2 regions of the Telluria sp. LT1R51-2 genome follow, and region 1 is predicted to be linked to the other one. Evidence: predicted binding sites of a transcription regulator. Region 1 holds the regulator's gene; the other holds the start of a gene.
What was found. Region 1 encodes sigma-54, which starts transcription at its own class of promoters, with help from an activator protein. Its sites were predicted from a motif close to TGGCANGNAANCTGCTTT; they were not measured.
Positions count from the first base shown of each region.

Region 2: AC56LH_RS06185 (urease accessory protein UreD) is a predicted target of sigma-54. The motif match lies at 5,838-5,855, and genes of this name have one in related genera.

Region 1 covers NZ_JCASIM010000002.1:227,174-237,633, forward strand. Annotated here, with positions in the region: gene AC56LH_RS19205 (enoyl-CoA hydratase/isomerase family protein) at 1-573, opposite strand, end outside; gene hpf (ribosome hibernation-promoting factor, HPF/YfiA family) at 672-1,028, opposite strand; gene AC56LH_RS19215 (RNA polymerase factor sigma-54) at 1,103-2,587, opposite strand; gene lptB (LPS export ABC transporter ATP-binding protein) at 2,602-3,357, opposite strand; gene lptA (lipopolysaccharide transport periplasmic protein LptA) at 3,354-3,902, opposite strand; gene lptC (LPS export ABC transporter periplasmic protein LptC) at 3,948-4,553, opposite strand; gene AC56LH_RS19235 (KdsC family phosphatase) at 4,559-5,095, opposite strand; gene AC56LH_RS19240 (KpsF/GutQ family sugar-phosphate isomerase) at 5,095-6,117, opposite strand; gene AC56LH_RS19245 (monovalent cation:proton antiporter family protein) at 6,217-8,196, shown strand; gene AC56LH_RS19250 (GGDEF domain-containing protein) at 8,200-9,318, opposite strand; gene AC56LH_RS19255 (MOSC domain-containing protein) at 9,434-10,279, opposite strand.
Region 2 covers NZ_JCASIM010000001.1:1,370,529-1,380,988, forward strand. Annotated here, with positions in the region: gene ligD (DNA ligase D) at 1-1,811, shown strand, start outside; gene AC56LH_RS06165 (hypothetical protein) at 1,834-2,067, opposite strand; gene ku (non-homologous end joining protein Ku) at 2,070-3,122, opposite strand; gene AC56LH_RS06175 (SDR family oxidoreductase) at 3,147-4,112, opposite strand; gene AC56LH_RS06180 (GGDEF domain-containing protein) at 4,290-5,762, shown strand; gene AC56LH_RS06185 (urease accessory protein UreD) at 5,866-6,705, shown strand; gene AC56LH_RS06190 (urease subunit gamma) at 6,718-7,020, shown strand; gene AC56LH_RS06195 (urease subunit beta) at 7,033-7,365, shown strand; gene ureC (urease subunit alpha) at 7,365-9,065, shown strand; gene ureE (urease accessory protein UreE) at 9,075-9,617, shown strand; gene AC56LH_RS06210 (urease accessory protein UreF) at 9,614-10,279, shown strand; gene ureG (urease accessory protein UreG) at 10,303-10,460, shown strand, end outside.

The DNA of each region.
Region 1 (10,460 bases):
CACGAACACGTCGGCCAGGCCCACGTACAGTGCGTCGGCCGCGCCGATCGTCAGGCCGGTCAAGCCCAAAAACATCCCCAACTGCCCCGGCGCGTGCGACAAAAAATGGCTGCCGCCGACATCGGGGAACAAACCGATATTCACCTCGGGCATCGCCATCTTGGTGCGCTCGGTGACGATGCGCAGGCCGCAATCGGGCCCGCCCTGCGCGATGCCCATGCCGCCGCCCATGACCACGCCATCCATCAGCGCGATGTACGGTTTCGGATAAAAGTGGATCAGGTGGTTCAGCGCGTATTCTTCGGTGAAGAAATCTTCGAGCAGTGCGCTGCCGCCTTGTGGCGAGGCGTTGCCGACCTCGTGAAAGAAGCGGATATCGCCGCCCGCGCACAGTGCTTTTTCGCTGCTGCTGGTGATCACGACCGCATCGACGGCGGCGTCACGCTGCCAGTCGAGCAGAATCGCGGTCAGTGCGCGCACCATGTCCAGCGACAGCGAATTGAGCGCCTTGGGACGGTCGAGGGTGATGATGCCGGTGCGGTTGGCGATGCGGGTCAGGACGTGTTCGGACATGGCGTGATCCATCGAAAGGAAACACGTATTTTACCGGCAGCGGGATGCAAAAAGGGCGTCCCGAAAAGACGCCCCTGGCGGTGGTGACCTGCGCTCGATCAGGCGGCAGCGACGTCTGCTTCGTCGACGTCCAGGCGTTTGATCGCTGTGCGGTTATGGTCTTTCAGCATCTGCTTGTGCTTCAGAATTTGTCGATCCAGTTTATCCATCAACATGTCGATCGCGGCATACAGGTCTTGCGCGACGCTCGCCACGTGCAGGGTCTTGCCCGACACCTGGACATTGATTTCAGCTTTTTGCCTTTTTTCTTTTTCGGTGAGGTTATCGACGGCCAGGAAGACGTGGGTATCTATGACTTGATCGAAATGGCGAATAATGCGTTCCAGCTTATTCTGAACGTATTCACGGATGGCAGGGGTTACTTCGAGATGGTGACCACTGATGGTGAGGTTCATACACACTCCTTTGAAGATGTCACGTCGCTTGCACCACACAGGAGCTGAAGGCACAGACTGTATGAGCGGCGTTGTTACAAGGCTTTGCGGAGACTGACGGGGGGGATCTTGAGCGCTTCACGGTATTTTGCGACCGTCCTGCGCGCAATGACCATGCCTTGTTCCCCGAGCATTTCCGCGATCTTGCTGTCGGATAATGGATTCTTAGGGTCTTCTGCTCCTGTCAATTGTGCGATGAGCGCACGGATTGCCGTTGAGGATGCTTCGCCTCCCGCCTCGGTGGCAACGTGGCTACCGAAGAAATACTTCAACTCGAACATGCCGTGCGGGGTCAGCATGTATTTCTGGGTTGTGACACGAGAGATCGTGCTCTCGTGCAGACCTAGTGTATCAGCTATCTCGCGCAAAACAAGGGGCCGCATGGCAACCGCGCCATGGCTGAAAAAGTTGCGCTGGCGCTCGACAATCGCTTCGGCCACACGCAGGATCGTGTCGAAACGCTGGCGCATGTTCTTGATGAGCCACTTCGCCTCCTGCATCTGCGCACCCATCTGGCTCTCGCTGCGGCCCTGCTTGAGCATCGTGGCGTACAGGCTGTTCACGCGCAGGCGCGGCATGACGTCCTGGTTCAGCGTGACCGCCCAGCCGTTCTTGGCGCGCCGCACGATCACGTCCGGCACCACGTAATCCGACACGTTCGATGCGAACGCCGCGCCCGGATGCGGATTGCACTGGCGGACCACGGCCTGCACTTCGCGCAGGTCTTCGTCATCGCAATCGAGCGCTTTTTTCAGCTTGCTGTATTCGCGCTGTGCGAACCAGGTCAGGTAGCCTTCGACGATCTTCAGTGCCATGCGGCGCGTCACCATCGGCACGCCCGGCATGCGCCGGATCTGCAGCGCCAGACATTCGGCCGCGCTGCGCGCGCCCACGCCCACCGGGTCCATGCTCTGCACCATCGCCAGCGCGCAGCGCAGTTCGTCCAGGTCGACGTCGAGTTCTTCGGGCAGGCGCGCGTGGATGTCGTCGAGCGGTTCTTCCAGGTAGCCGTTGTCGTCAAGCGCGTCGATCACCAGTTCGGCCAGTGCGCGGTCACGGGTTGACAGCAGCGTTTCGCGCACCTGTTCCATCAGGTGTTCGCGCAGCGTGATGGCGCATGCCTCCAGCTGCGGGCGGCCGTCTTCGTCGTCGCTGCTGCTACTCCCGGACGACGCGCCGCTGCTTTCGCTCCACTCGTTGTCGGGCCGGTCGCCATCGACCGCGCCGCCTTCAGCACCCTCGCCCTCGGCCGGTGCACTGCCCTCGCCTTCGGCCTGCTGGCCCGGCGCCGGCGGCGCCTCGCCCGGTGCCGGCGCATTGTTGATGGCGCCATCGGCCAGCAAGCGCACCGAATGATCGAGCGGGTCGTCGAGCCTTTCGAGCAGCGGGTTATCGCCCAGTATCTGCTCGATCTCCTGGTGCAGTTCGAGCGTCGACAGCTGCAGCAACCGGATCGATTGCTGCAGCTGTGGCGTGAGCGCCAGGTGCTGCGAAGTGCGGAGCTGAAGGGACTGTTTCATCAATTGAGTATGGCTTACATGCGGAAATGTTCACCAAGGTACACGCGGCGCACCGACTCGTCGGCGATGATATCGTCGGGTCGGCCGGATGCGAGCACCGCGCCCTGATTGATGATGTAGGCGCGGTCGCAGATACCGAGCGTCTCGCGCACATTGTGGTCGGTGATCAGGACGCCGATCTTGCGCTCCTTGAGGAAGCGCACGATGCGCTGGATCTCGATCACGGCGATCGGGTCGACACCGGCAAAGGGTTCATCGAGCAGCACGAAGCGAGGATTGGTGGCCAGTGCGCGTGCGATCTCCACGCGGCGTCGCTCGCCGCCCGACAGCGACAGCGCCGGGTTCTCGCGCAGCTTTTCGATCTGCAGATCGGCCAGCAGGTTGTCGAGCCGCTCGCCGATCTGCGCCTTGGTCAGCGACTTGCCGTCGACCTTCTGCAGTTCGAGCACGGCGCGGATGTTTTCTTCCACCGTCAGCTTGCGAAACACCGACGCTTCCTGCGGCAGGTACGACAGGCCGAGCACCGCGCGGCGATGGATCGGCATCCTGGTGATGTCGGTGCCGTTGATGCTGATCGAGCCGGCATCCGACGGCACCAGGCCCACGATCATGTAGAACGAGGTGGTCTTGCCGGCGCCGTTCGGGCCCAGCAAACCCACCACCTCGCCGCATTCGACATCCAGCGACACGTCACGCACGACCAGGCGCTTGCCATAGCTTTTCTGCAGGCCCTTGACGACCAGCGTGCTGCGATCGTTCAAGGCCGTCATTGCGTGCCTCCGGCCGGCGTGCGCTTGGGCGCCAGGATCAGCGTACCGCGCCCGCCGCCAACCTTGCTCTCGCCACTGACGTCATTGCGCACGGCGACGACTTCCTTGCGGTTGTCGTACGAAATGAACGGGCCGGTCATCTGGTTGGTCATCCGGTCGTTTTCGAGTTCCTTGACGATGGCGTTCGAGTACAAGCGCACCAGCTCCGTACGCTCATCGTATTCGATGCGTTCGGCCTGGCCCTCGACCCACAGGTTCGGGCCGCCGTCGCGCTTCTGGCGGAACGTGGCAGGCTTGCCGTTGGCCGCGGTGAGCGTCACGCTCATGTAGCCTTCGGGCGTATCCCTGACCACCGCGCGTTCGGCCTTGACCAGCAGCGTGCCGCGGGTCAGGATCACGTTGCCGGTAAAGGTGCGCACGCCTGCGACGCCATCGAGGTCGCCGTTATCGTATTCGAGAGCCGCCTGCTTGAGCGAGTCGGCCTTTTCGGCCATCGCGCTCAAGGAAAGGAGTGACAAGAAAGCGGCAGCAAAAAGTTTTTTCATGATGGTGCTGGTCCTGGGTTAACACGCGCGCATGGCTGGTGGCCTTCAGCGCTGGCGTGGCGGATAGACGATACGGCCGCGGCCGGACAATTTCATCTGCATGGTCGCATTGTTGGCCACCAGGCCGACGGCCTTGAGGCTGGACGCGCCAAGCTCCATGTCGATCGGCTGGTCGGTCTTGACGATTTCTTCGTCGGGCAATACGGTCATGGCCGACGTGCGCACGCGCAGCGCTTCGCTGGCGGGCGTCTTCGGGCGCTGCAGATCGACGTCGCCGAACAGTTCGACGCGGTGCTCTTCGTGGAAGATGCGCGCGCTCTTGGCCACCACCGTCATCGGTGGACGGCCCGGTTCGACGCCGCGCATGAGGGGCTGGTCGACATTCGACACGTCGCCTTGCGGGATGTGGGCCAGGCGCTTGCCCGACACCACGTAGCTCGGCTGGCCGTTGGGCGTCATCCGCACGAACGAGAAGTTCTCGACGATGTAATCCGGCTCGTCGGGCGGGCCGCCCAGTTGCGCATCGATGTTAGTCCCCTGCATCAGCTGCAGCAGCCAGAAGCTGCCGAAGGCGAAGAACACGCCGATCACGATCATCGCCAGCAAGTTCCAGCGATGCGAGGTGCGTTTGTTGGAGGCGAGTGTGGCCATGGCGCTCAGGCGAAATACGGCGCGAGCGCCTGGTCGTAGGTGCCCTGCGCGCGCATGACGAGGTCGCAGATCTCGCGCACCGCGCCACGCCCGCCACCGTTCTTGGTCACGTAATGCGCGCGGTGCTGCACGTCCGGATGACCTGAGGGCACGGCGACGGCAAAACCGACGCGCGCGAACAGCGGCAGGTCGATCACGTCGTCGCCGATGTAGCCGCATTGGTCGGCGGTAAAGCCGGTGGCCTCGAGCAGATTGGCAAAGCCGATGCGCTTGTCGTGGTTGCCCTGGTAGACATGCGAGATGCCCAGGTCGGCGGCGCGCCGGACGACGATCGGCGACAGGCGCGCACTGATGATCGCGGTCTGCACGCCGGATTTATTCAGCATCTGGATGCCCAGGCCGTCGAGCACATTGAAGGTCTTGGTCACTTCGCCATCGGGGCCGTAGGTCAGGCTGCCGTCGGTAAGCACGCCGTCGACGTCGAAGATCATGACCTTGATGCGCGCGGCGCGCTCGATGTGGGCCAATACGGGAATAGTCATCAAATCACCTTTGCGCGGGTCAGGTCGTGGATGTGCAGCGCGCCGACCAGCTGGCCCGCCTCATCGATCACGAGCATCTGGTTGATGCGGAATTCTTCCATCACGGCGACCGCGTCGACGGCCAGCTGCTCGGGACGTACGCTGCGCGGATTGGCGTGCATGACGTCGCGAATCAGCACGTTCGAAAAATCGTGCATGCGCTCGATCACGCGGCGCAAGTCGCCGTCGGTGAACACACCCAGCGGCCGGCCATCGGAATCGACCACGGCGGTCATGCCCATGCCCTTCTGGCTGATCTCGAGCAGTGCCTTGACCAGCGGGACATCCAGGCCCACCGACGGGATGGCATCGCCGGTGCGCATGACGTCGCGCACATGCGTGAGCAGGCGCCGGCCCAGCGCGCCGCCCGGATGCGACAGCGCGAAATCCTGCTCGCGGAAACCCCGCACGTCGAGCAGCGCCACGGCCAGCGCATCGCCCATGGCCAGCGTGACGGTGGTGCTGGTGGTTGGCGCCAGGTTGAGCGTGCAGGCTTCTTTCGCCACCGCGATATTCAGGTGGACGTCGGCCAGCTTGGCCAGCCGCGAAGCCGGCTTGCCGGTCATGGCGATCACGCGCGCGCCCAGGCGCTTCACGGCCGGCAGGATGTCGAGCAGTTCGGACGATTCGCCCGAATTGGAAATGGCGATCAGAATGTCATTCGCGGTCACCATGCCAAGGTCGCCGTGCGCGGCTTCGCCCGGGTGCATGAAGAACGCCGGCGTACCGGTGGACGACAGCGTGGCGGCGATCTTGCGGCCGATGTGCCCCGACTTGCCCATGCCCGAGACAACCACGCGGCCGGTGCCGGCGTAGATCAGCTGCGCGGCGTCGACGAAGCTGCTGTCGTCGCCCAGGCGCGCGTGCAGCGCCACGATGGCGTCGGCCTCGATCGCAAGCGTCTGGCGACCCAGTTCCAGCACGCGCTGCGCCAGGGTTTCGTCAAAACTTTTCAGCATTATTTGGTCATCAGTTACACTCATTCCAGAAGTATAAACGAATTGCGAAAGCAAAAAACTTGCCAGTCGTAACATTCGATGACAAGTACGCCTCGCCACCCCAACCGTCACCCGCTTCACCCCATGCATTCTGGTCTCGAACTCACCCTGTTGCTGCTTGGCTGCGCCGTCCTCGGCGTGGTCGCCTTTCGTACCCTGCAGCTGCCGCCGATGCTCGGCTACCTGGCCGTCGGCGTCCTGATCGGCCCCCACGCCCTGGCCCTGGCCGAAGACAGCCCCACCACCCACGCGCTGGGCGAATTCGGCATCGTCTTTTTGATGTTCTCGATCGGGCTCGAATTCTCGCTCGGCCAGCTGCGCTCGATGCGGCGCATCGTGTTCGGGCTGGGGCTCGGCCAGGTCGTGACGACCGTCGCTGCGGCCATGGGCATCGGCCTGCTGGCGGCGTACCTGATGCCGCACCTGACGCTGGCCTGGCAGGCCGCATTCGCGCTGGGCGGCGCGCTGGCCATGTCGTCCACGGCGATCGTCGTCAAGCTGCTTACCGAGCGCCTCGAACTCGAGAGCGAACACGGGCGGCGCATCATCGGCATCCTGTTGTTCCAGGATCTGGCGGTGGTGCCGCTGTTGATCATGATCCCGGCGCTGGCGCGCGATCCGGAAGACATGGCCATCACGCTGGGACTGGCCGCGCTCAAGGCCGGGCTGGTGCTGGCGCTGCTGCTGTTCTTTGGCCAGAAGCTGATGGGTCGCTGGTTCACGATCGTGGCCAAGCGCCGCTCGCAAGAGCTGTTCATGCTTAACCTGCTGCTCGTGACACTGGGGTCCGCCTGGATCACCGAGCAGGCCGGCCTGTCGCTGGCGCTGGGCGCTTTCGTCGCCGGCATGCTGATTTCCGAAACGCCCTACAAGCACCAGGTGGAAGAAGACATCAAGCCGTTTCGCGACGTGCTGCTTGGCCTGTTCTTCATCACGATCGGCATGCTGCTCGACCTGCGCCTGGTGAGCCAGTACTGGTGGCAGGTCACGCTGCTGCTGGGGCTCGTGGTGCTGCTCAAGGCCGGCCTGATCGTGCTGATGGCGCGCGCATTCGGCGCGCCACTGGGCACCGCGCTGCGCACCGGTCTCGCGCTGGCGCAGGCGGGCGAATTCAGCTTCGTGCTGCTCAGCCATGCATCCGGCTCGAAGCTGATCGATCCGTTCGTGATGCAGCTGGTGCTGGCCTCGATGGTGCTGTCAATGCTGCTCGCGCCCTTCATCATCGGCTACATGGACCGGATCGTGATGAAGGTCGCGGCCAATGAATGGATGATGCAGTCGCTGCAACTGACGCAGCTGGCCACGCGCACCATGACCACCCAGAAGCACGTGATCATCGCCGGTTTCGGGCGCAGTGGCCAAAGCCTGGCCACGCTGCTCAAAGAAGAGACCTTGCCGTGGTATGCCCTTGACCTGGATCCGGAGCGGGTGCAGAAGGCGCAGGCGGCCGGCGCGTCGGTGTCGTACGGCGATGCGGCGCGCCGCGAAAGCCTGATCGCGGCCGGCGTACACCGCGCAAGCGCGCTGGTGATCACGTTCGCCGACACGCGCCAGGCACTCAAGGTGCTGCACCTGGTGCACGAACTGGCGCCCGCCCTGCCCGTGATCGTGCGCAGCCACGACGATGGCGACATGGACGTGCTCAAGGCAGCCGGCGCGACCGAGGTGGTGCCGGAAGCCCTGGAGAGCAGCCTGATGCTCGCCTCGCACGCGCTGGTGACGCTCGGCGTGCCGCTGCGCCGCGTGGTGCACCGGGTGCAGGACGCGCGCAAGGGCCGCTACGCCACGCTGCGCGGCTACTTCCACGGCACGGACGACAGCGGTGCGGATCTCGAACATGGCCAGGTGAAGCTGCATTCGGTGCGCCTGCACGCGCAGGCCGGCGCGATCGGCGTGTCGCTGGGCGCGTTACGGCTGCAGGATGTGGCGGTGGAGGTCACGGCCTTGCGGCGTGGCGGCAAGGATCTGGCGCCCGGTCCGGACGTGCTGCTGGCATCGGGCGACGTCGTGGTGCTGCGCGGGGACAGCGAGGCGGTCAGCCGCGCCGAAGAGCGGCTGCTGTAACCATCACGCGAACCTGACGACCTGATTGCGGCCCGCAGCCTTGGCCTGGTACAGCGCCGCGTCGGCCGACGCGATCAGCTCCTGCGCGACGCCTTCGATGGCGTGATCGCGCTCGAAATCGGTCAGCGCCGCCACGCCGATCGACACCGTCACGCTCACCTGCTCGCCCGTGCTCAGGTCCACCGGCAAGCCGGCCACGCTCGTGCGGATGCGGTTGGCGACGATGCTGGCGTTTTCCAGGTCGGCGTCGATCAGCACCACGACGAATTCCTCGCCGCCGAAGCGGCACAGCGTATCGGACATCCGCAATTCGGCCTTGATGCGGGCGCACACCTCGCGCAGCACGTCGTCGCCGCCCTGGTGGCCGACCGTGTCGTTGACGCGCTTGAAGTGGTCGATGTCGATGTACATGCAGGACAGGCGGTAGCCCTGGCGCCGCGCACGCGCGATTTCTTCGGCCAGGCGCCGGTCCATGTAGCGCCGGTTGTAGGCGCCGGTGAGCGAATCGGTCAGGCCGATGTACTTGAGCATCTCGTTACTGATCACGTTCTCGAGGCAGATCGCGATGATCGAGCCCATGTGCTCGACGAAGTCGGTGCCCAGTGCCGGCGTGAACCGGCCCGGGTCCGCGCTGCCCAGATTCAGGCTGCCGATCAGGCGCTTGTTGCGCATCAGGGGCACCAGCGCCACGCTGCGCAGATTGGCCGGCGGCTGCGGGAACATCGCGCGGTGCTGGCCCGGCGCGTAGGCGCCCAGGAGAGGCCGTAGCTGCGATTCCGGTGCCATGTCAAAGCCAAGTTCGACCGCATGCTCACAGAAGATCAGGTTGGGCAGCGTGTCGAAATCGACGCCCAGGCGGTGCATGACCGTGTAGATATCGGCATTCTGGTCGATCAATGACAGCGTGACGATATCGAGGTCCGAGATCACCGGCAGCGTGCTGAAGATCGTGCCGACGAGGTCAGGAAAACTGCTGGCGCCGACAATCTGCAGGTCGAATGCCTGGTGGCGGCACATGATCTCGTGATTACGCTCGGCCTGTTCGAGCAGATACGCCATGCGTGCGCGCAACGTCTCGTTTTCCGCCATCAGTTCCCGCGACGAAATGCCCGGCTCGTGCATGAAGAATTCCTTTCAGCAATAACCGTAACATTACGCCATCCTCCCGGGCTTGGATACGAAAAACCGCCCCATCACGCAGGCGATTAGGCGATTTTGCGACAGTGTGGCGCGCTATCTAGAAAGCCAGCTCGACGTTCAATGGCTGGCCAACCCGCAGCGTCTGGTCAATGCCATCCTGCACGATCACGTTCATGCCCACCGTGACGGCGCCGTCCATGCGCGGGTTGGCGCGCCAGGCTTGCAGGATGTCGAGGGGATCGGGGCCGGGAATGCCAGTTACCTGGTCAACGGCCGGGATCGGGCAGCGCGTGCAGGGCTTGACGGGGCGCAGCGTCATTCCGTCGCCGTGGAAGGCCGCGACGAAATCTTCCTCGAATGCGCCGATGCCATCGACGACGACGTTCGGACGGAAGCGGTTCATCGGCAGCCTGTCGCGACCGGCCTGCGCGAGTTTCGCGTTGATGTCGTCGAGCGAGGCCTGGCCGATCAGCAGGATCGGGTAGCCGTCCGAAAAGCGCGTGGCGGCCGGGATGCCGTTTGTCCACTTGGTGCTGGTTGGGCGGTGGACGTCGGGGCGAAAGCGCACCAGGCGGCATGGGGCCTTGAGGGCGGTGGAGAACCAGCTGGCGGCCGCGTCGCCGCAATCGGCGGCGGGGATGCGGTCTTCCCAGAGCAGCACCTCGATCGTTTTTGCGGCGGCGTCGTGCGCCAGCGGCAGATGCAGCGGCGACATGCCGGGCGCGTTGGCGATCAGCTCTGTGGCGTCGATGCGCGGCGTGACCGTGGCCATGCGCGGGACTTCGCGCTGGGTCAGGAACAGGCCGTCGGGCGTGACGAGCATCCATTCGCGGTCGTGCACGCCGTTGGCCGAGAGGCCGTCGAGGGCCAGATGGGCTTCGGGGACGGACAGGCCGGCGCAGGATTTGATCGGGTAGATAACGAGTTCGGTGAGGGTGGCCATGCCGGGTACGCGCGGAGTGAGAGGCCGCTAGTATGGCAGCAATCTGTCCCTGTGCATGGTCCCTCGACCAACGCACAGACAGCTGCGCACCTTCGATGACGTCGCCATGGTGCGATGACCCGATCCATCAGATAATGGAAAACATTTCTCACACACGACAATCCTGTGTCCAGCGCATACT
Region 2 (10,460 bases), on a different contig from region 1:
AAAACTGGCTGTTCGAAGTCAAGTTCGACGGCTACCGGATGCTCGCACGCATCGAGGACGGTGCCGTGCGCCTCATCACGCGCAACGCGAATGACTGGACCGACAAACTGACGCCGTTGAAGGAAGAGCTGGAACGCATGGCGCTGCCCGACGGCTGGTACGACGGCGAAATCGTCGTGCACGACGATGATGGCAAACCCGATTTCGGCCTGCTGCAGGCGGCGTTCGACGGCAACGGCGCCGTTGACATCGATTACTTCCTGTTTGATATCCCGTACTTCGACGGCCACGACCTGCGCGAGATGCCGCTGGTCGACCGCCGCACGGTGCTCGAACAGGTGCTCGAGAACGCCGGATCCGACAAGGTGCGGTTTTCCGCCGAGTTCGGCGCCAAACCGGATGAACTGATCGTCGCGGCCTGCAAGATCGGCCTCGAAGGCGTGATCGGCAAACGGCGCGACGCCCGTTACGTCTCGCGCCGCTCGCCCGACTGGATCAAGCTCAAATGCGGCCGGCGCCAGGAATTCGTCATCGGCGGCTTCACCGACCCGAAAGGCGCGCGCACCGGCATCGGTGCGCTGCTGCTCGGGGTCCATGACGAAGACGGTGTGCTGCGCTACGCCGGCAACGTCGGCTCGGGCTTCAACCACGCCACCCTGACCAGCATCGCCGAACAACTCGAGGCGCTGCGCACCGACACGAGCCCGTTCCCGCCGCGCGCCGTGCCGGGGCGCGCGCATCACTGGGTCAAGCCGGTGCTGGTGGCCGAGGTGAGTTTTTCGGACTGGACCAGCGGCGGCGCCGTGCGCCATCCGGTGTTCCAGGGGCTGCGCAAGGACAAGCCGGCCAAAAACATCACCCGTGAGCAGGCGCTCCCGGTGGAAGACGTTGCCGTGGATGACGAGCCGGTGGCCGCGCAGGGCAAGCTGCCCGCGACGCTCAAGGTCACCAACGGCGAACGCGTGATCGACAAGGCATCGGGCGCCACCAAGCTGGCGCTGGTGCGCTATTACGCCCTGGTGGGCGACTTGATGATGGAACACCTGAAAGGCCGCCCGGTGTCGCTCGTGCGCGCGCCCGAGGGCGTCGGCGGCGAGCTGTTTTTCCAGAAGCACGTCGACGTGCGCAAGATGCCCGGCCTGCGCGACCTGGACCAGGCGCTCGACACGGAGCACCCGCCGATGCTCGAATTGGCCACGCCGCTGGGCATCCTGTCGTCGGCGCAGTGGAACGTGGTGGAGATCCATACCCAGAATGCGTTCAAGGGCAGTTACCAGAAGCCGAACCGGATGGTGTTCGACCTCGATCCGGGCGACGGCATCAAGTGGCCCGAGATGCAGGAAGCAGCGCAGCTGATGCACGCCTTCCTGGACGAACTGGGTTTGCCGGCGTTCCTGAAAACCAGCGGCGGCAAGGGCCTGCACGTGGTGGTGCCGATCAAGGGCAACCATGACTGGGACACGGTCAAGCGCTTCTCGCAGGCGATCGTGCACCACATGGCGCAAACGCTGCCGGAGCGCTTTGCCTTCAAGAGCGGGCCGAAAAACCGCGTCGGTAAAATCTTCATTGATTACCTGCGCAACGGGCAGGGGGCGACGACGGTGGCCGCATGGTCGGCGCGCTCGCGTCCGGGGCTGGGGATTTCGGTGCCGCTGGGCTGGGATGAGCTGGACACGCTGACGTCGAGCGACCAGTGGACGGTCGCCAATGTGCACGAGCGGCTGGATGTCGGCAATACGCCGTGGCAGGACTATGCCACGGCGGCCAGGACACTGACCAAAGCGATGAAGCAGCTCGGGTTCGTGCCCTGAGGGTGAGGGCGGGCGCGGTGCGCTAGGCTTCGTTCCGGAAGATACCGCGCACGTTCATGGCCAGCAGCGCGACCTGCAGCGCGATGAGCGCCCACGCTTCGTCGTGCAGGCCCCAGACGATCCACAGCACATTGCTGAAGATGAAGGTCCAGAAGCCCAGGATGCGGCGCTCGGCGCGCTTGGCGCCGACCAGGTAGGCGGCAATCAGGCTGACGGCCATCGCAGGCCATTGGAGAAAGTCGATGAATCCGTCCATCCTCACGCCGCCTTCTTGCGCGCAGGCGCCTTGGTAACTGACTTGGCCGCCGCTTTCTTCGCTGCTGGCTTGGCTGCCGGTTTGGCCACTTTCCTGGTAGCAGTGGCACGGGCCCCTGACGTCGCCGTCGCCTTGCGCGAACGTGGCGGCGGCTGGTCATCCTCGCTGTCCTCGTCGTCGGCGGGTTTGCGCGACTTGCGTGGCGGCGGATCGTCGTCATCGTCATCGTCGTCAAGGGCGGCCAACGCCGCCTTGGCCGGCTTCTTGCCAAGACTGGCCTGAAGCAACGCGACCAGGTCGATGACCTTGCCGGTGGCGCGCTTTTCTTTTTCCGGCTCGGGCTGCGTAATGGTCTTGGTCTGCTTTGCCTTGATCTTTTTCTTGACCAGGGCCAGCACGTCTTCGCGGTAGCTGTCGTGGTACTGCGCCGGTGCCCAGTCTTCGCTCATGCCCTCGACCAGCGCCATTGCCATCTTGAGTTCCTTGACGGTGACGGACGCCGTTTTTGAATTAGGCGACGGGATCTTGAGTTCGCCCGCGTCGCGCATCTCGTCCGGGTAGCGCAGCGTATTGAGCACGATCGTGTCGCCCACGCAGATCAGCGCTGCCAGATGCTGCTTGACGCGGATGACCACGTGCGCGATCCCGATCTTGCCCGCTTCGCGCAGCGTCTCGCGCAGCAGCGCATAGACTTTCGCGCCGCCCTTGCCGGGTGCCAGGTAATAGGGCTGGTCGTAGTAGATCAGCGGCACATCGCCGGCGTCGACGAAGGCCTGGATATCGATCGTCTGCGTCGCTTCCGGGTTGGCCCGGCGCAGGTCTTCGTCCGACAGTACGACGTATTCGCCGTCCTCGTACTCGTAGCCCTTGACGATGTCGTCCCACACGACTTCCTTGCCATTGCCCTTGTTGTAGCGTTTAAACCCGACCGGCGAAAAATCGCGCCGGTCGAGCATCGTCAGGTCGAGTCCCTTGGTCTCGACCGCGGGGTACATATCGACCGGAATGTGGACCAGTCCGAAACTGATCGCGCCCTTCCACATGCTGCGTGCCATTGCCTGCTCCTCGCTGTGGGTCTGTTATTCGCCGACGACGCCTGTCACCGGCAACACGATGCCCGTGATGTAGCCCGAGCACACGGGCGAGGCCAGGAACACGTAGGCGGGCGAGAGTTCTTCAGGCTGGGCCGGGCGCCGGTAGTCGGTGCTGGCGCCGAACTCGGTGATGTCGTCCGGGCCCTTGTCGGCCGGGTTGAGCGGCGTCCAGACAGGGCCTGGCGCGACCGCGTTCACGCGGATGCCCTGGTCGAGCAGGCTGCCGGCCAGCGACATCGTGAACGCGTGGATCGCGCCCTTGGTCGACGAATAGTCGATCAGCTTGGACGAGCCTTTCAGGCCGGTGACCGAGCCCGTATTGATGATCGACGCGCCGCGCTTGAGGTGCGGTACGACCGCCTTGGCCATGTGGAAGTAGCCGAAAATATTGGTGCGGAAGGTCTCCTCGAACCGCTCCTCGGTGATGTCGAGAATCGAATCGGCGTGTTCCTGGAATGCGGCGTTATTGACCAGAACATCCAGTCGGCCAAACTCTTTGACGACCTGCTGCACGGCGTCGTTGCAGAATGCCGGATCCTTGACGTCGCCCGCGATCGTGATGCAGCGACGGCCTTCGGCCTCGATGCAGCGCTTGGTTTCTGCCGCATCGACGTCTTCGTTCAGATACATGACGGCGACATCGGCGCCTTCGCGTGCGAACAGCACTGCGACTGCGCGGCCGATGCCCGAATCGGCACCGGTGACGATGGCGGCCATGCCGTCCAGCTTGCCGCTGCCCTTGTAGCCTTCGGCCATGAACTTCGGCTTGCTTTCCATATCGGCTTCCAGGCCCGGCTTGGCCAGGTGCTGCGCCGGCATCGGCGGCGCCGGCTGGTCGACCCCGGTCTGGACGGCTTCCTTGCTCTCGGAGTCGTTCTTTTTGGCGTCGCGCGCGTCCTGCTCTTGCTGGATAGCGCGCTGCTTTGCTGCCACGTCGTCTTGGTGTGCCATGGTGTTTCTCCCGTGAGTGTGCGTTCGTTCGCAAGAGTATTCGGCCCACACCGTGGCACGACGGTGCGCTCCCACACACAGGGGTGACAATTGCTATGCTTGACACGCCAGCTTATGGCAAACTTGCCATGCAGCCATACCGGAACGGTGCGGCTGGACTCAATCTGGAGAATGAACATGCATCAAGAAGACGGCGCGCGTGATGACTTTACCTGCGTCTTCGTCAATCCCGTCGGCCAGCGCCGCGCCGACTTCCAGCACTGCTGCGACGGCATGTTTGCCAACCTGCGCGTGGCCGCCGGCGCCGAGCAGGCGCGCGGCCTGCTGGCACGCGAACCTGCCGACCTGCTCGTGCTGGACCTGGAGCGCTGCGATCAGGGCGTCGACTTGCCGGCGCTGGGCGCCCTGATCGGCGCGCGCGCCGGTGCGCCGGTGCTGGTGCTGTGCCCGTTTACGAATGCGCGCTGGCTGCCGGCGCTGATGGCGTTTGGCCCGCTCGACTACGCGATCGGTCCGCTGCGCGCGCAGCAAACGCGCGCGCTGCTGGCTGCGCGCATGCGCACCGGCTTTCCCGTCGCAACGCCAGGCGCGCCCACACCGGCCGAAGCCGAACTGCGCACGCTGCTCGCGCTGCGTACCGCCTGCCAGCAGGCGTTGAGCGACGCCGACGACAGCGCGCGCTTTGCCACGCACCTGTGCGCCGCGCTGACGGGCTGGCCGGGCGTCGTGCATGCGGCGCTGTTCCAGCATCGCGATGGCGCTCTGCACCTCGAGGCCGAGCAGGGCGCCGATGGCCTGCGCCTGGCGGCGCTTCTCGGGGACGAGGGCAAGTTGCTGCACGCGCCGCTGCGCCATGCGTTCCCGGGGCTGCTGGCGGCGACGACAGGCGAGTTGACGCTGGTCGATGCGCTCGACACGCTTGGCGACCCGGCGCTCGCCGCGCGCCTGGAAGCGGTTGGCACGCGCATGGTGGTCGGTGTGCCGATCCCGGGGCAGGGGCCGGGTGGGCCAATGGGCTCCCTGTGCCTGCTGTTTGGCGATACGCGGCCGTTCTCGCTGGCGCAGTTGCAGGCGCTGGACGACCTGGCCGGCCTGGCCGCCCATGGCCTGCGCATGGCCGAGGTCACGCGCGAAAACGAGGCGCTGCTGGCACGCGTCACGCACCTGGCTTCGACCGATGCCCTGACCGATCTGGCCAACCGGCGCCATGGCGAAGCCTTGCTGGAGCAAGAGATCAAGCGCGCACGCCGCTACCGGCTGCCGCTCGCGCTGATCGCTTTCGATATCGACCGCTTCAGCCATGTCAACGATACCTTCGGCCACCCGGTGGGCGACCTGGTGCTGCGCACGGTGGCCGATACGGCGCGCGCGCTGCTGCGTGCGAGCGACGTGCTGGTGCGCTCGGGCGGCGAGGAATTCCAGGTGATCGCGTCGCACACGAGCGCGATTGACGCGCTGAAGATGGCCGAGAAGCTGCGCGCGGCCATCGAACAGGTGGAAATACCGGGATGCGACCACGTGACGATCAGCCTCGGGGTGGCCCAGCTGGGCGAGAGCGAGAGCGGCGACTCGATGGCGGTGCGTACCCATGCCGCATTGGCGCGCGCCAAGCGGGCCGGCCGCAACTGCATCGAGCTGGCGATGTCCTGATGCGTTCGGGTGCAGCGCGCACCTTCGCGGTGCGCGTCGCGTGCAAAGCAGACGTCCCACGCCACGTAAGGACGCTGGCACGCATCGTGCTGTTTCATCAAGCATGCGCGATTGCACCTCCACCGATGCACCCACCATCTTTCCCGCCTGGCAAGCCAGTCTGGCGCTGGGCTTCGTGCGCGATGGCGCCACGACGCGCCTCGTGCGCCGCACGCACCGCGGGCCGCTGCGGGTCCAGAAGGCGCTGTATCCCGAAGGCCCTGGCGCCTGCCACGTAATCGTCGTGCACCCGCCGGGTGGCGTGGTCGGGGGCGACCGGCTCGAGATCGACGTCGACGCCGGCCCTGCTTGCAGCGTGCTCGCTACCAGCCCCGGCGCGGCCAAGTGGTACCGCGCCAACGGCCGCGTGTCGCAGCAGGCGGTGCGCCTGCGCATTGCTGCGGGCGCCGCCATCGAATGGCTGCCGCAGGAAACCATCTTCTATGACGCGGCCAGCGTCGACCTTGACCACGACGTCGATCTCGCCGCCGGCAGCGTCTACATTGGCAGCGAAGTGCTGTGCTTTGGCCGCGTGGCCGCCGGCGAAGCGTTTACGCGCGGACGGATCCGCCAGCGCACGCGGATTCGCCAGGACGGCCGCCTGCTATGGTGGGAGCAGGGCATCCTGACCCCCGACGGCATCGCCAGCCCCCTCGGCATGCGCGGCCATGCGGTGTGCGCGACCTTGCTTGCCGTCGGCCGGCCCGTGCCCGCCGCGCTGCAGGCGCGCGTGCGCGCGCTCGACCCGCAACTGGCGTCGAGCCAGGTGAAGTCGGTGTTCGTCGCGCGTTATCTGGGCGACGACGGCGAAGCGGCGCGCGCCGTCATGGCGCAGGTGTGGGCGTTGCTGCGGCCCCATCTGCTTGACCGTCCGGCATGCGCGCCGCGCATCTGGCTAACTTAGAACGGAATCGCCATGGACCTGACGCCCCGCGAAAAAGACAAGCTGCTGATCTTTACTGCCGCGCTGCTGGCCGAACGCCGGCGTGCGCGGGGTCTCAAGCTGAATTATCCGGAAGCCGTGGCCCTGATCACGGCCGCCATCATGGAAGGGGCGCGCGACGGCCGCAGCGTGGCCGAGCTGATGAGCGAAGGCACGACGATCCTCGCGCGCGGCGACGTGATGGAGGGCGTGCCCGAGATGATCCCCGATATCCAGGTTGAGGCCACGTTCCCGGACGGGACCAAGCTCGTGACCGTCCACCATCCGATTCCCTAGCAGGAGCCCAGCGTGATCCCAGGCGAATACTTTCTCGACGACGGCGATATCGAACTCAACGTCGGTCGGCGCACGCTGACTGTGGTCGTGGCCAATGCGGGCGACCGGCCAGTGCAGGTCGGCTCGCACTACCACTTTTATGAAGTCAATCCGGCGCTGCAGTTCGAGCGGGACAGCACGCTCGGCATGCGGCTGAATATCGCTGCCGGCACCGCTGTGCGCTTTGAGCCGGGCCAGCGCCGCACGGTGGAACTGGTCGACCTGGCGGGCGAGCGCATCGTGCATGGTTTCCAGGGCCGTGTGTCGGGACCACTGCCCACGCCTGCGTCACCGGGAGATGCATGATGGTCACGCTCAGCCGCCAGGCCTATGCCGACATGTATGGTCCGACCACGGGCGACCGCATCCGCCTGGCCGACACCGAGCTCATAATCGAGATTGAGCGCGACTTCGCGACCTATGGCGAAGAGGTCAAGTTTGGCGGCGGTAAAGTGATCCGCGACGGCATGGGCCAGTCGCAGCGCCTGCGCGAGGGCGTGATGGACACCGTCATCACCAACGCCGTCATCATTGACCACTGGGGCATCGTCAAGGCCGACATCGGCATCAAGGACGGCCTGATTGCCGCCATCGGCAAGGCGGGCAACCCGGATATCCAGCCGAATGTCACGATGGCCATCGGCGGGGCGACCGAGATCATCGCCGGGGAAGGCATGATTGTCACGGCCGGCGGCGTCGACACGCACATCCATTTCATCTGCCCGCAGCAGATCGACGAAGCGCTGTACTCGGGCATCACGACGATGCTGGGCGGCGGCACCGGGCCGGCCGTCGGCACCGCGGCGACAACCTGCACGCCGGGCGCCTGGCACATTCATTCGATGCTGCAGGCGGCCGATGCCTTCCCGATGAACCTCGGCTTTTTCGGCAAGGGCAATGTCAGCCAGCCCGGCCCGCTCGAAGAGCAGGTCCATGCCGGCGCCGTGGGCCTGAAGCTGCACGAGGACTGGGGCAGCACGCCCGCGGCGATCGACAACTGCCTGTCGGTGGCCGAACGGCTGGACGTGCAGGTGGCGCTGCACTCCGACACGCTCAACGAGGCGGGCTTTCTGGAGTCGACCGTGGCGGCGTTCAAGGGCCGCACGATCCACACCTTCCATACCGAGGGCGCGGGCGGTGGCCACGCCCCGGACATCATCGCGGCCGTGGGCTACGACAATGTACTGCCGTCGTCGACCAATCCCACGCGCCCGTTCACGGTCAACACGCTCGACGAGCACCTGGACATGCTGATGGTCTGCCACCACCTCGACCCGGCGATTGCCGAAGACGTGGCGTTTGCCGAGTCGCGCATCCGGCGCGAGACCATTGCAGCCGAGGACATCCTGCACGACCTGGGCGCGATCTCGATGATGTCGTCGGACTCGCAGGCGATGGGCCGCGTGGGCGAGACGATCATGCGTACCTGGCAGACGGCGCACAAGATGAAGACCCAGCGCGGCGCGTTGGCAGGCGACTCGTCACGCAACGACAACGCCCGCGTCAAGCGCTACATCGCCAAGTACACGATCAATCCCGCCATCACGCACGGCATCGCGCACGTCGTCGGCTCGCTGGAACCAGGCAAGATCGCCGACATCGTGCTGTGGCGGCCGGCCTTCTTTGGCGTCAAGCCGTCGATGGTGGTCAAGGGCGGCATGATCGCGGCAAGCCTGATGGGCGACCCGAATGCATCGATCCCGATACCGCAGCCGGTGCATTACCGGCCGATGTTCGGCGCGTTTGGCGGCGGTCTGCGCAAGTCGTTCACGTTTGTGTCGCAAAGCGCGTTCGAGGCCGGCATCGCAGGCACGCTGGGCTTGAGCAAGACGACGATCGCCGTGCGCGGCACGCGCGGCCTGCGCAAGCGCGACATGATCCTCAACGGCGCCACGCCGCACATGGAAGTCGATCCCGAAACCTATGAAGTGCGCGCCGACGGGCGCCTGCTGGTGTGCGAAGCGGCCAGCGTGCTGCCGCTGGCGCAGCGTTACTTCCTGTTCTAGAGGCCATCCATGATTTCACTGCATACCCGCATCCTTGTTGCCGAAGTCGTGCACGACACGCTGGTGCTGCCGTTCGAACAACGGGAGCGCTGCCGCCAGCGCGCGCGCCTGGCCTCGGGCGAAGAGGTCGCGCTGTTCCTCGTGCGCGGCACCGTGCTGCGCGATGGCGACCTGCTGCTGGGCGAAGGCGGGCGCGTGGTGCGCGTCGAGGCCGCGCTGGAGCTGACGTATGTCGTGCGTTGCGGCGACGCGACGTTGCTGGCACGCTGCGCATTCCACCTGGGGAACCGCCACACGCAGACCGAGGTGGGGATCGGCTGGCTGCGCATCCGTGTCGATCCGGTGCTGCGCGAAATGGTCGAAGGACTGGGTGCGGACGTGGGTGAAGAACTGGCCAAATTCGAGCCGGAGGCGGGGGCGTATGGCGGCGGTCATGGCCATCATCACGAGCAGGGGCCGGGCAGCTTGCTGGCGCCGGTGCCGCTGCGCCAGAAAATTCACCGGCCGTCGGACGCTGCGCCGTTTGAACCGGTCGAGCCGGGGCCGGCATGAACGCCGCCAGCCTGCTGCACCTGCTGCAGTTTGCCAGTCCGGCCTTGCCGATTGGCGGCTACAGCTATTCGCAGGGTCTCGAAGCGGCGCTCGAAGAAGGCCTCGTCACGGACGCCGACAGCGCCCGCGCGTGGATCGTGCGCTATCTGGATGACGTCGTGGCGCGCTGGGATGCGCCCGTGTTGTGGCGTCTTTTGACAGCGTTCGCCGCGCGAGACGGCGAGACGATCGCGCACTGGGGCGGGTGCTTCCTTGCGTCGCGCGACACGGCCGAACTGCGCGCCGAATCGGTCCAGATGGGTTATTCGCTGGGGCGCCTGATCGCAGAGCTGGGCGTGGCCGATACACGCGCGCTGGGCGAGGATGTCACGCTGCCACTGGCATTTGCCTGCGCCGTCGACGGACTGGCTATCCCGCATGAAGCAGCGCTGCTGGCGATGGTGTTCGCGTGGGTCGAGAACCAGGTGCTGGTGTGCGTCAAGTCGGTGCCGCTGGGGCAGGTGGCCGGACAGCGCCTGCTGCTGTCGCTGCGGCCCGAGATCGAGCGCGCCGTTGAACTGGCGCAGCGTTTGCCGGACGACGAGTTGTCGAACTGGGCGCCCGGCTTGTCGATGCTGTCGATGCGCCACGAAGTGCAGCATGGCCGTTTGTACCGGTCGTGATCATCCATCAAGAAGGAGCAAGCATGACAACCTCCAATCCGCTGCGGGTCGGCATTGGCGGGCCGGTAGGCTCGGGCAAGACCGCGCTGTGCGAACTGCTGTGCCGCCACATGCGCGACGATTACGACATGGCGGTGATCACCAACGACATTTACACGCGCGAAGACATGGACATCCTGTT